3 regions of the uncultured Fretibacterium sp. genome follow, and region 1 is predicted to be linked to each of the others. Evidence: riboswitches for the same ligand, from Rfam matches in the RefSeq annotation. Region 1 holds a riboswitch; each other region holds the start of a gene.

Region 1 (4,276 bases):
GGACCGACACGCCCCTTTTTGCAGCGGAGATCCACATGATCAAATGCGTGAAGGAGAACCCGAACCGGCACATGACGGCCCTGGCGGAGGTGCTGGGGGTGACGCGGGGGGCCGTGTCCCAGATCGCGATGAAGCTGGAGGGGAAGGGGATGCTCGTCAAGGAGAGGGACGAGGACAGCAGTCTCCGCCGCATCCTGAGGGTGACGCCCGAGGGCGAGCGTGCCTACCTGTTCCACGAGCGTCTCCACGCGGAGTTCGACCGCTTGGTGGAGGGCCTTCTGGCGGACGCGTCCGAGAGGGACAGGGACTTTCTGCGGGATTTTCTGGGTGCTCTGGACGCTGCCCTGGAGGGGCGGAATGAGGAGGGGCAGAGGGAGGAGCCTCTTCGAGGCAGCGCCCCCTGAGGGGCCCTTCAAGAAAATTGGGAAGGACGCGGTTCGTGGTTCGCTTTTTGTCGCAGGGGACTTGTACCTCCTGGGCGGTTCAAGGAGGTACAAGAGGTTCAATAAGGAGGAGGTCGGCACGATGACGAAGGGTGCACGGGATTTTCGCGGTAAGGGCAGGGCCTTCAGGGGCATATTTGGAGGGGAGAGCTATCGGCGGCTCGCCGCGCTGTTCGGATTTCAGGAGCGGTTTTATCGTCGGGCCGTGGGGGACCTGCAGCTTGGCCCGGGAGGCCGGGCGCTCGATCTGGGGTGTGGTCCCGGTGGCCTGAGCTATGCCCTGGCCGAGAAGAGCCCCGCCGACGCGTCGATCGTGGGGGCCGACATCTCGGACGACCAGCTGGAGTGCGCGCGCCGGGGGGCCGGGGCCTTCGCCTGCGGGCTGGAGTTTCTGAGGGCGTCCATGGACGAGCTTCCCTTTCCCGACGGACACTTCGACCTGGTCATGACCTCTATGGCGCTGCACGAGACGCCCCCCGCGGTTCGGCGTGCCGCCATCACGGAGACGGCGCGCCTGCTGAGGCCGGGCGGGACCTTTTTGTTGGTGGACTGGAGCCGGCCGCGGTTCGGCCTTTGGGGGATCATCTGGTATCCCTTCTGCCGCTGGGGCGAGGGGAACCGGGACAACTGGAACAACGTCTACCCCGAGCTTTGCCGCGAGCGGGGCCTGAAACTGAAGGAGGACGACTACATCAACTCCATATCCCGGCGCCAGGTGTTCGTGAAGGAAGGGTGAGTGGGACGTCTCCGCATAAAAGCGAGTGCAGGGGCGCCGGGAGGTGTGCTATAATCTGAAACGTAAATTGGTGAGAATTCATCAGATTTTGCATAACGCCTCGTCCGTTGGGGGAAGCAGGGTGCAAGTCCCGCGCGGTCCCGCCGCCGTAAAGCCGGAATGCCCGGCGGACGAGAGAGGTATCCTGTCCACGAGCGATGGAGACGGAACAAATGGCGGTATGTCCCCTCGTCCTGTTCCTTCGCGGCGAGGGGTTTTTCGTATCTGCATATCTGCGTGTTTTTGTTGGCTTCGCGCTTTTTACTGAAGGGTGGTGCACCGTGGGTGCGCCGGGTGTCGGTATTGGGACGAGATCATCGAGGAGGATGGGTATCATGAAGTACGGACGTATCGTATCGGCGGCGCTTCTGGCAATGGGGCTCTCGACGGCGGCTTTTGCGCACGAGCTGGTGATGAAGCCTCAGAAAATGGATGTGGAGAAGGGCGGGACGCTTACGGTCGAGATCCATTCGGGGCACAAGTTCATCGTCCCGGAGGAGGTGGAGGACGCCGAGCGCATCAAGGCGGGCGTCTTCAAGGACGGCAAGCTGCAGGAGGCCGAGCTGAAGCCGAACGAAAAAAATCTCTGCATCGACTTTTCGGTGCCGGCGGCGGACGACGGCTCCATGGTTATCCTCGCCAACAAGGATGGCGGCGTCTGGTGCACGACGAACGAGGGCGGCAAGTCCGGGACCCGCAAGGAACTGGAGGCTCAGGGCCTGAAGGTCGTGAAGGCCACCAAGAACGACAAGTTCGTCAAGGCCATCGTCAACGCCTCGAAAGACGACAAGAACTTCGCCGTGGAGACGGGGCAGCCCCTGGAGATCATCCCGGTGACCAACCCCGCGGATGCGAAGGTGGGCGAGTTCTTCGACGTCAAGATCCTGGTGGATGGAAAGCCCTATTCCGGTCCCGTGTGGGCGACGTACGACGGCTTTGCGCCGTACGAGAACACCTACGCCTACGCCTCCGATGCGGTCCAGGGCGTCGCTCATATCAAGATCACGGCGCCGGGGCTCTGGGGCGTGCGCGCCATGAAGAAGGATCTGCCGGGCAAGGAGGGCGAGTACGATTCCGTCACGCGCAAGGCCTTTTTGATCTTTGAAGTGAAGTAATGAAGTGGAGTGAGACGAAAGTGAGTGGGATGCCGGGTCGTCTCAGAATGGCTATGCTTGGGCTGGCGGTTGCCGTCGGCCTGGGCCTTTTTTCGGGAATGGCGTCGGCCCACGGCGTGGGCTACCAGGAGTCCGACCTGCGGCCGGTCGCGCTGGATTTCTTCTACTCCACGGGGGAGCTGATGAGCTACCTCAAGGCCGAGGTCTTTTCCCCGTCCGACGAGAAGATCGCCTATCAGTCCGGTCGGACCGATGCGGGCGGGCGTTTTGCCTTCGTCCCCGACAAGCCGGGGAAGTGGCGGGTCGTCGTCAACGACGACGACGGGCACAGGGCCGAGGCGGAGATCGACGTGACTCAGGAGTTCATGTCGGGGGGGGCGGCGGGCGGAATCGTCCAGGAGAAGAAGGCGGCTCCCGAGGGCCTGGATCTTTACCTCCGGGCCGGGCTGGGTGTCAGCCTGCTCTTCAATATCGCGGCGTTCGTCCTCCTGTTCCGCCGCAGAAGGACGGTGTAGGGTCCATGCACATCAGCGAGGGTATGCTCTCCTCTCAGATGCTGACCGCGGGATGGGCCATCGCCGGGGTCGGAACGGCGATTGGGCTGAAGAAGCTCGACGCCGACAAGATCGTGCGCGTCGCGTTCTTCTCGTCGGCGTTCTTCCTGGCCTCCCTGATCAACGTTCCGATCCCTCCGAGCTCGACCCACCTCTCCCTCATCGCCCCGATGGGGCTGGTCCTGGGATGGTCGGCCTTTCCTGCCGTGATGGTCGCCCTGGTCCTCCAGGCCCTGTTGTTCCAGTTCGGAGGGCTTGTCGTCCTGGGGGTGAACACGGTGGATGTCGCGGTCCCCGCGCTCGCCGCCTATCTGCTGTTCGCCGCCCCGATCCGCAGAAGCAGCGGTAGGGCGGCATTCGTGCTCGCCTTCCTGGCCGGCTTCCTGGCCGTCATGCTCTGTGCCCTGGGGGTGGAGATATTTCTGCGCGGGACGGACACCAACCTGTCGGTCATCGCCAACACCGTCTTCCTCGCCCATATCCCCTTCGCCCTGATCGAGGGGGCCATCACGGCCTTCATGGTCGCCTATATGAAGCGCGCCGCCCCGGACCTTTTGATGGGCGTGGAGCGATAGCGGGGGAATGCAGCTCGATACGAGCGCCCTTCGGGCCGAGGCCACGCCGACGGGGCTGGACCGCTTCGACCCGCGGGGACGTGTGCTCTGCGCCCTTGTTCTGGCCTTTGTCCTGGCCTCCGTGCGGTCGTTTCCGGCCCTGCTCTGCGGCGTGCCGGTCGTACTGGTCCTGTTCTTCCTGGGCGAGCCCGGCCCTCTGGCGAGGGAACTGCTGCACCTGAACGCCGTGGGGGCGTTCATCGCCCTGCTCCTGATGCTGACCTATCCCGGCGAGCGCTTCTGGGGGCCCTTCTCCGCTGCGGGGCTGAGGTTTGCCGGCCTCATTCTGCTCAAACTGAACCTGATCTCGGTCCTGCTGAGCCGGATGGTTCTCTCGCTGGGCGTGGGGAGGGTGGACGGCGTTCTGGCCCGCCTGAGGGTCCCCGAGAAACTGCGGATCCTGCTGCTGCTCTCCACGCGCTGCATCTTCATCCTGGCGGAGCGGGCGGGGACGATGGTGCGGGCTGTGCAGCTTCGGGGGCCCGACTTAAAGGGGATCCCGATGTGCAGGACCTTCGCCTGCATGCTCGGGACGACGCTGGTGCACGGCTCGGAGCGCTCGGAGCGGATGATGCTCGCGATCCGGTGCCGCGGGGGAATGGCGGGGTTCTGCCAGGGCCGGCCTCTGTGCTGGCAGGGGCGGGACGTCCTGTTCTGCCTGCTGTTTGCTCTGAACGTCGCGGTCATCCTGTCGTTTTCCCTCGTCTGGAGGCCCTGAGGATGAGTCGGGAGATGAATCGGGATTCAACGGGCGCGGACGCGGTCCGCAGCGCGT
Region 2 (4,276 bases), on a different contig from region 1:
GTGATCCTGCGGATGCGCTCGAACCGCACCCCGCCCTCCGAGCGGCCGCATCCGGGGCAGACGTCGTCGATGACGCCCGTGTACCCGCAGACGGGGTCGCGGTCCAGCGGGTGGTTGATGGCCCCGTACCCGATCCCCGCCTCCTTCATGGCGCGCACGACCTTCTCGAACGCGTCCAGGTTCCGGGACGGGTCGCCGTCCATCTCGATATAGGTGATGTGTCCCGCGTTCGTCAGCTCGTGGTAGGGCGCCTCCAGGCGGATCTTGTCGAGCGCGCGGATATTGTGGTGCACGGGGACGTGGAAGCTGTTGGTGTAGTAGTCGCGGTCGGTGATCCCCTCGATCGGCCCGAAGCGCTTCCGGTCCATCCGGACGAACCGGCCGGACAGGCCCTCGGCCGGCGTCGCCAGCAGGGTGAAGTTCAGCCCGTGTTTCCGCGCGGCCTCGTCCATGCGCGAGCGCATGTGCCCGACGATCTCCAGCCCCAGGGCCTGGGACGCCTCGCTCTCGCCGTGGTGTTTTCCGGTGAGGGCCTTGAGGCACTCCGCCAGGCCGATGAACCCCAGGGACAGCGAGCCGTGCCGGAGCACCTCGCGCACCTCGTCGTTCCAGCCCAGTTTCTCCGAGTCCATCCAGACCCCCTGTCCCATCAGGAACGGGAAGTTCTTGACCTTCTTCCTGGACTGGATCTCCAGGCGGTCCAGGAGCTGGCGGATCACCAGGTCGATTTTTTCGTCCAGCATACGGAAGAACCCGGCCCGGTCCCGCCTGCTCAGGAGCCCCAGCCTCGGCAGGTTGACGCTGGTGAAGCTCAGGTTCCCGCGGCCCGTCACGATCTGACGGCCGGGGTCGGCGACGTTGCCGATGACGCGCGTTCGGCACCCCATGTAGGCGATCTCGGTATCGGGCTCCCCCGGACGGTAGTATTGGAGGTTGAAGGGCGCGTCGATGAAGGCGAAGTTCGGGAAGAGCCGCCTGGCGCTCACGCGGCAGGCCAGCCGGAAGAGGTCGTAGTTGGGGTCGCCCGGCGCGTAGTTCACGCCCTCCTTGACCTTGAAGATGCTCACGGGAAAGATGGGGGTCTCGCCGTGTCCCAGCCCCGCCTCCGTGGCGAGCAGGAGGTTCTTCACGACGCTGCGCCCCTCGGGAGACGTGTCCGTCCCGTAGTTGAGCGAGCTGAAGGGCACCTGGGCCCCGGCGCGGCTGTGCATGGTGTTCAGGTTGTGGACCAGGGCCTCCATGGCCTGATAGGTCTCCCGGTCCGTCTCGCGCTCCGCCTCGCTCAGGGCCAGGGCCTGTGCCCGCGCGGCGGGACCGTCCCCGAACCGCCGCTCCAAGCGAGAGCGTTCCATGGCCTGGAAGGGTTCCGGGTTCCCCAGGCGGATCGTCCCGTCCGGGGCGCCGCGCAGCTCCTCGTGCAGGGCCTCGACCCACTCGGCGGCGTCGTCCGCGTCGGGCAGCATCCCGAGGGCCTTGGCCAGGTTCTTCCGGTAGAGGCCCTTGAAGGTCCTGGCGACGTAGGGGGCCAGGGCGAAGTCGAACATGGGGATGCTCTGCCCGCCGTGCTGGTCGTTCTGGTTGGACTGGAGCGCGATGCAGGCCAGGGCCGCCGCGCTGCGGATGCCCGCCGGCTCGCGCAGCGTGCCGTGCCCCGTGCCGAACCCGCCCTTGAAGAGCTTTTTGATGTCGATCTGGCAGCAGGTCGTCGTCAGGGTCAGGAAATCCATGTCGTGGATGTGGATGTCGCCGTTTCGGTGCGCCTCCGCGTGTTCGGGGCGCAGGACGAAGATCTCGTTGAAGTACTTCGCCCCCTCGGACCCGTAGCGGAGCATCGTCCCCATGGCGGTGTCGCCGTCGATGTTGGCGTTCTCGCGCTTCAGGTCGTTGTCCTGCGCCTCGCGGAAGGTCAGGTCCTCGTAGATGTTCATCAGGCGGCTCTTCATCTCGCGCGCCTGGCTGCGGCGGGCGCGGTAGAGGATGTAGGCCTTGGCCGCGCGCCCGTGCCCGGAGTCGATGAGGACGTTCTCCACGATGTCCTGGATCTCCTCCACCTGGGGGACGCACCCCGCGAGCTCCTTTTCCATACGCTCCGCGACCTGTTCCGTCAGGGCGAGCGCCGTATCCTGCCTGGCCGCCTCCCCCGTGTCCTCCGCGACCGCGGCCAGGGCCTTCAGAATGGCCCCGGCGATCTTCTCCGCATTGAACGGCACCTCACGGCCGTCCCGTTTTCGGATCTTTACGAACATGAAAGCCTCCCGATTTCTCCATGACATTTCCGCGTCCGCAGTCCGTGCGAAAAGCCCGGCCGGCCCGACAAAAAACGCTCCTCCACGTCCAGGGTGGAGGAGCGCCCGCTGACACGAAAAAAAGGCATGAAAAGCCGGCACGCCCTCCCTATCGTCCGTAGGGGGTTGACGTCTGCGGCCCAGGCAGGTCTTCTGACTCGGGATCGTCGACGTGAAAAAGCGTTCCCCCGGTCTTCCCGGATCGATCCAGTGACCTTCGGGGCCGTCTCCCCCTCACAGCGGCGGGACCGTGCAGGATTTTCGCCTGCTTCCCTCTTCGCCGGCATACGCGCCGGCACCTGCGCCTCGAGTATTCGGTTGTGCCGTTGCTCTCGGTTTCCGGAAGCCGCGTCCCGATCTCCCGGTCGCGGCAGGTTCATTATACCTCAGGTCCTGCCGGGTCCACGATGCCTCCGGGTATCCAAGAGCGGGGCAGGCCCCCGCTGTGCTGAGAAGTTGTTGGGCCGCTACTCCTCGGGCACCAGCTCCGTGGTATTGCGCCGGGATGGGGCGATCAGGCAGAAGAGAAGGAAGGCAGCCAAGCTCAGTACGAGGGCTACGAGGATCGGCTCATCCATGAGCCTCAGGACGACAGGGTTGCTGAACCCCTTTTGGGTGAGGAAATCCAGGACCAGGTCCTTCCGATGTTCCATCAGGAGGACGGTCGCGCTTCCCACGATCAGGGAGGCGACGGCTCCCGCCTCGGAGGCGCGTTTCCAGTACAGGCCGAAAACATAGGGGAAGAAGGAGCCCGCGGCCCGAAGCGTGAAGGAGAACATCAGAAGGGTGATGATGTTGCCAACATTGAAATAGGCGACGGCCCCGGCTAGTAGCCCGATGATCACCATGGTGACGCGGGTGACTTTCAGCACTCGGGTGCTGGATGCGGCGGGGTGGATAAACGTCTTGTAAAGGTCGTTGCCGAAGATGGACCCCGCGCCCAGAAGGTCGGAATCCGCGCTGGACATGGTGGCAGAGAGGATCCCCGAGAAGAGCAGTCCCACGATGACCGCGGGCATGGTGGCCATGGCCAAGTGCGGCAGGGCGTACTTGGGCCCCTCGCTCAGGATGAGGCCGGAATCTATTTTGTTCATGTTGAGCAGAGCCAAGGTGATGATGCCCAGCAGAGTTGGGATAAAGGCGTAGACGAAATTGACGACTGCGGCGATGATGGAGCCCTGCCGTGCGGCCCGCCCGTCCCGGGCCGCGTAGTAGCGGGAAACAGCCTCCTGTCCCACGGTGAAGGAGGCGATGTACATGATCACGAGCGCCGCGATCTTATAGGGACCGATCCCCTTGAAGAGGCCGAAAGTCCCATCCGGGACGTTGGCGACGACATTATCCATTCCCCCGGCCATGCCGAGCGCGTAGGGCAGGGCCGCGGCCATTCCGAAGAGGATCAGGAAGACCTGCACGAAATCGGTCAGGGTGACGCTCCAGAGCCCGCCCATGACCGAGTAGACGGTGACGACCAAGGTGACGGCGAGCACCGCCATCCGGTAGTCGAGCCCAAGCATGACAGAGACGACGGTGGAGGATGCGATGAACTGCGCCGCCGTCAGGCCAATCAGAGGCAGGATCATGACGATGGCCGTGATGGCGCCGGAGAACGGCCCGTATCGTCTGCGGAAGTACTCTGGAACGGTCTTGACCTCGGCAGTCCGGAACTTGTGGGCGAAGAAGGTTAGAATGACGAAGGCGATGCCCATCGCGGTGACGTACCACGACGCGCTCAGCCCCCAGGCCCCGAATCCCTTTTCGACGACGCCTAGGGAGCTTCCTCCGCCGATCTCCGTTGCGGCCAAGGTACCGGCCATCAACAGGGGGCCGAGCCTGCGCCCGGCAACCATGAAGTCCTCATTAGAGGCGATCCGTGTCGAGGACCACCAGCCGATGAGCAACATCAGCAGCATGTAGCCGGCTACGATCAGAATTACCGTGTTCTGCATGCGAATTCCTCCTTACCTGCTATGCCGAACGGCGAAGAGACG
Region 3 (4,276 bases), on a different contig from region 1:
GGTTTCAGACCACGGGGGCGGGGGCGGCTTTCCTGTTTCCCCTTCTTGCCCTTCTCCTTGTTCCCGTAGGCCTGGCGTTCGGCGAGCTGTCCGCAATGCTACCCTTTGCTGCGGGGGTGGATGCCTGGACCAGCAACGCTTACGGCAACAAAATGGGATTTGCGACTCAGTGGATGATGTTTCTGATTCAGGTCGTGGAGCCCCCGATGATGGCCTTCATCTTCGGAACGGCCATCAACCATTTCTATCCTTTGAATAGCGATCAGATGATGATGGTGGCGATATTCTCCGTCACCCTTTGGTTCGTCCTCTCCAATTTCAACATCAGCCTGACGGGGAAACTGTCCAACTTCTTTTTCTTCTCCATGATCGTCATCTCGCTTTTGGTCTCGTCCTCCTTTTTCCTCAGCGGCCACTGGAGTATGGATCACATTCGTCTGAACCAGGGCTTTTTCCCGAAGGGGGGGTATGGAATCTTCATTGCGATGGCCGTATTCTCGCTCAAGTTCATCGGCTTTGAAATGACGCCCACCCTGATAGAAGAGACCAATTTTCCGGCCTCAAAAATATGGAAGGTTATCCTTGCATCGCTCTTCATTCCCGCGCTGCTTTACAGCTTTGTCGTGCTGGCGATGGGAGGCATGGCCCCGTGGCATGAAATTGCCTCGATGAGCATGCCTGAGCCCGAACTGGTGGCTCGCTTCGGGCTGCCCGCGATTCTGGGGATCCTCGCCATTGTCTCTGGCCTCATGCACGCTTTCACCACACTGATGGGGTTCTGGACGTCCAGCGCCCGGGTGCTCTATGGCGCCGCGCAGCTGAACCAGCTTCCCAGGGGGTTCATAAAGGTTAATCGCTATGGCCAGCCGTTCTTGGCCAATGTTGTGGTCTACATGTTCTCTTTGTTTTTCTGCTTTTTCAGTGGGGACAACTGGGTGCAGTACATCTATGCCATCTCCAGCATTGCCGCAGGGGTCGTCTATTTCATCTCCTGTCTCGATGTCGTACGCCTCAGGAGGCTTCATCCCGAGTGGAAACGTCCTTTCAGGGCACCAGGGGGGCTCCCGATGTTCCTGGTCGGCATGGGGATCTCGATCTGGCTGGTTATCGGGGCCTGTATGGAGTTGGATGCGGGAGGTTATCTCTCTCTCCTGCTCTTCTTCGGCCTTGGAGTCGTTGTCTTTTGGGTGGCCGATTCTTACAGGAGAAAACAGGGACGCGAGTTGACCGCGCTGACCCCTGAGGATATCGGCAGGGAATAGAGTCGAGCCTGGAGGCTGCCAATCCGTCGATAGGGATTTTGCGTCCCTATCGACGGATTTTTTTCAGTACATGCTCTGGTTTCTGTAGTCCTGCAGCAGCTTGAGGTGCCGTTCCTCCTCGGCCAGAATGGCTTCGAAGACCTCCGGGGCCTCGGGCCTGAGGATGCTGCGAATCTCCCTGACGTAGGATGCGGTGTCCTTTTCGAGCCGTATGGCGAAGTCGAGAGCCTGCTGCCACGCCTTTTCGGTGTCCTTGAGGATGGGCCTGAACTCCTCGAAGGCGAAGCTCTGACGGATCAGGGTGTCCAGGTGCCGGATGCGCTCCGGTCCCGGGACCTCCTCCTCGGCGAACTTGCTCTTGAGGGCGGCGTACAGGTTCCGGTGCTCTCGCTCCTCGCCGCCGAGCTGCTCGAAGAGCTTCCGGGCCCGTTCCGATTTTGTCCTTGCGGCGAGGTCCCCATAAAAGGCGCTTCCCCTCTCCTCCAGTCGTATCAGGGTGTCCAGAAGGTCGGATACGCGAAAAGGCTCTCCCATCTCAGTCATCTCCCCTTGGCTTTTCGGGTGCACGCGAGGCGTGAACTCCAAGCGTATTATACCGAAGCGCTCCTCTTCCAAAAGGGGAGCGGCGGCCCTCCGGGAGGAGTGCGTGGTCCGAAATGCGGCGGAGGGGCGAGACCCGTTTGACATTCCCATCTTTTGCCGTATAGTGATCGGGCAGACAACACAGCCTCGGAAGGTGTTCGGGAAGTCCGGTGCAAGACCGGTGCGGACCCGCCACTGTAAGCTCGGCAGCATCGGCCGTACCACTGGGACGTCTTCCGTTCCGGGAAGGGGGCCGAAAAAAGGAGCGAGCCAGGAGACCGGCCTTTCGAAGGAGCGCACGCCCCCCGCGCGGATTCGGGCCGGTCATGCGGAGCACAGTCCTCGGTGTCTCGCTGTACATGCGGCGGGCGCACCCCGAGGGCCCTATCCCTCCGTCGTTCAAAGACCGTCCTCTCGCGAGGGCGGCCTTTTGTGATTTTTGCGGCCCCTGTGGGCCGAAGCCAACGAACGGGAGGATCCATGGATCATGAAGGACACGAAAGAAGCGCCCAAATCCCTGTTGTCCCATCCTCTGAGGAGGCTCTTTGCCCCGAAAGCCATCGCCATCGTCGGGGCCTCGTCCGACCTGGAGCGCTTGACCGGCCGGACGCTCCGATACCTCCAGTCCTTCGGCTACGAGGGGGCGATCTATCCCATCAACCCCAAAGCCGACACCATAGCGGGCCTTCCCGTGCACCGGGATATCACGGAGATCGACGGCCCCGTCGACCTCGCCATTCTCAGCGTCAAGGCCAGGCTGATCCCCGGGGTGATGCGGGCCTGTGCGGCCAAGGCGGTCCCCTTCGCCCTGGTCTACTCCTCCGGCTTTTCCGAGACCGGCAACTTCGCCCTCCAGGAAGAGGTGTCGTCCATCGCCCACGACGGGGGTATACGGGTGCTGGGCCCCAACTGCCAGGGGCTGGCGAACCTCGCCGAGGGGATCCCGCTCACGTTCTCCGGCGCCCTTTACGATGTGCCTCGGCCCCCCGTGGGGCACGTCGCGTTCGTGTCCCAGAGCGGGGCGTTCGGGTTCTCGTCCTTCGGCGTCGGGATGGAGCACGGCGTGCGGTTCCGCTATGTGGCGACCACCGGAAATCAGTCGGACCTCGATGCCGTGGAGTGCGCGGACTATGTGCTGGAGGACCCCGAGGTGCGTCTGTTGATGCTCTATCTGGAGGGGCTGGAGGACGGCGAGGCGTTCCTGCGCCTGGTGAGGAAGGCCCGGGAGCGGGACATCGCCGTCGCGGTGCTGAAGGCGGGGCGGTCCCCCTCGGCGCGCGAGGCGGCCAAGAGCCACACGGCGGCCCTGACGGGGGACGAACGGGTCTGGTCGGCCATCTTTTCGCAGTACGGGGTCATCCCGATGGAGGACATCGACGACATCATCGGCATCGGCCAGGTGCTTGGGGCGGAGAAGCGGATGAGTGGAGGACGTTCGGCGATCCTGACGACCTCCGGCGGCGCGGGCATCGTCATGGCCGACTGCCTGAATGACGTCGGGCTCTCCGTTCCCGAGTTCTCCCCCGTCACGAGAGCCCGCGTCGAGGCGGCGATACCGCCCTTCGGAGCGTCCCGCAACCCGGTGGACATGACGGTCCAGATCTCGGAACAGCCGGAGAACTTCCGCAGCGTCTTCGATGCGGTGCAGGCGGATCCGGAACTGGATGCGGCCGTCACATCCCTCTCCATGATCGTGGGGCAGGCGGGAGACGTCATGACGGATATCATGATCGAGAGCTATGTCCGCGGTACGAAGCCCCAGGCGGCCGTGTGGATGATTGACCGTCGACACGGCGGGAGCTTCATCGAAAGGTTGAAGGCCGCCGGAATCCCAATCTTCCAGAGTTTCCGTCAATGTGCCCGTGCCCTCAGGGCTCTGGAGGGGTGGGGAACGTTCCGGCCGGTCGCAAAACCCCGGGGCGATGCCTCCGTGCCGATCCTTCCTGACTGGAAGGGGAACATGACGGAGTACGACGCCAAGGTCTTCCTGTCGCGGTACGGCATTCCCATAACGCGGGAGAGGCTTTGCAAAAACCTGGAGGAGGCCTGCGATGCAGCGGAGGAACTGGGCTTCCCCGTGGCGCTCAAGGGGATGGCGGCCTCCGTGCTCCACAAGACGGAGGCGGGGATCGTGGTGCTGGATGTGCGCTCCTTCGAGGAGCTTCGGGGTGCGCTCAAGGCGGTGCGGAAGAACCTGGAGGAGCACGCCGGAGAGGGCGGGGTCCAGGGGTTCCTGGTGTCCGAGATGGTGCGCGGCGGGTTCGAGTGCATCGTAGGGGTGAAGCGGGACCCCGTGTTCGGTCCGATGATCGCCGTGGGGCTTGGAGGCATTTACGTCGAGGTACTGAGCGACGTCTCCCTGAGACACGGCGCCGTGGACGAGGAGGAGGCACTGAACATGATTCGCCAGCTCAAGGGCTATTCCTTCCTGT

The links. A riboswitch is a leader RNA that binds a small molecule or an ion and turns the genes downstream of it on or off. The one in region 1 is predicted to bind cobalamin.
Region 2: linked by a shared signal. The riboswitch ahead of ABLA28_RS08350 (anaerobic ribonucleoside triphosphate reductase) and the one ahead of ABLA28_RS00125 (DUF4198 domain-containing protein) in region 1 are both predicted to bind cobalamin.
Region 3: linked by a shared signal. The riboswitch ahead of ABLA28_RS02110 (acetate--CoA ligase family protein) and the one ahead of ABLA28_RS00125 (DUF4198 domain-containing protein) in region 1 are both predicted to bind cobalamin.

Annotation. Positions count from the first base shown of each region.
Region 1 is NZ_CAUUGJ010000001.1:22,146-26,421, forward strand. It holds gene ABLA28_RS00115 (MarR family transcriptional regulator) at 1-404, shown strand, start outside; gene ABLA28_RS00120 (class I SAM-dependent methyltransferase) at 526-1,179, shown strand; cobalamin riboswitch at 1,242-1,365, shown strand; gene ABLA28_RS00125 (DUF4198 domain-containing protein) at 1,554-2,333, shown strand; gene ABLA28_RS00130 (hypothetical protein) at 2,381-2,848, shown strand; gene cbiM (cobalt transporter CbiM) at 2,854-3,462, shown strand; gene ABLA28_RS00140 (energy-coupling factor transporter transmembrane component T) at 3,470-4,219, shown strand; gene ABLA28_RS00145 (energy-coupling factor ABC transporter ATP-binding protein) at 4,222-4,276, shown strand, end outside.
Region 2 is NZ_CAUUGJ010000083.1:1,841-6,116, reverse strand. It holds gene ABLA28_RS08350 (anaerobic ribonucleoside triphosphate reductase) at 1-2,246, opposite strand, end outside; cobalamin riboswitch at 2,411-2,603, opposite strand; gene ABLA28_RS08345 (sodium:solute symporter family protein) at 2,753-4,234, opposite strand.
Region 3 is NZ_CAUUGJ010000011.1:16,386-20,661, reverse strand. It holds gene ABLA28_RS02120 (APC family permease) at 1-1,262, shown strand, start outside; gene ABLA28_RS02115 (ferritin family protein) at 1,326-1,796, opposite strand; cobalamin riboswitch at 1,980-2,146, shown strand; gene ABLA28_RS02110 (acetate--CoA ligase family protein) at 2,332-4,276, shown strand, end outside.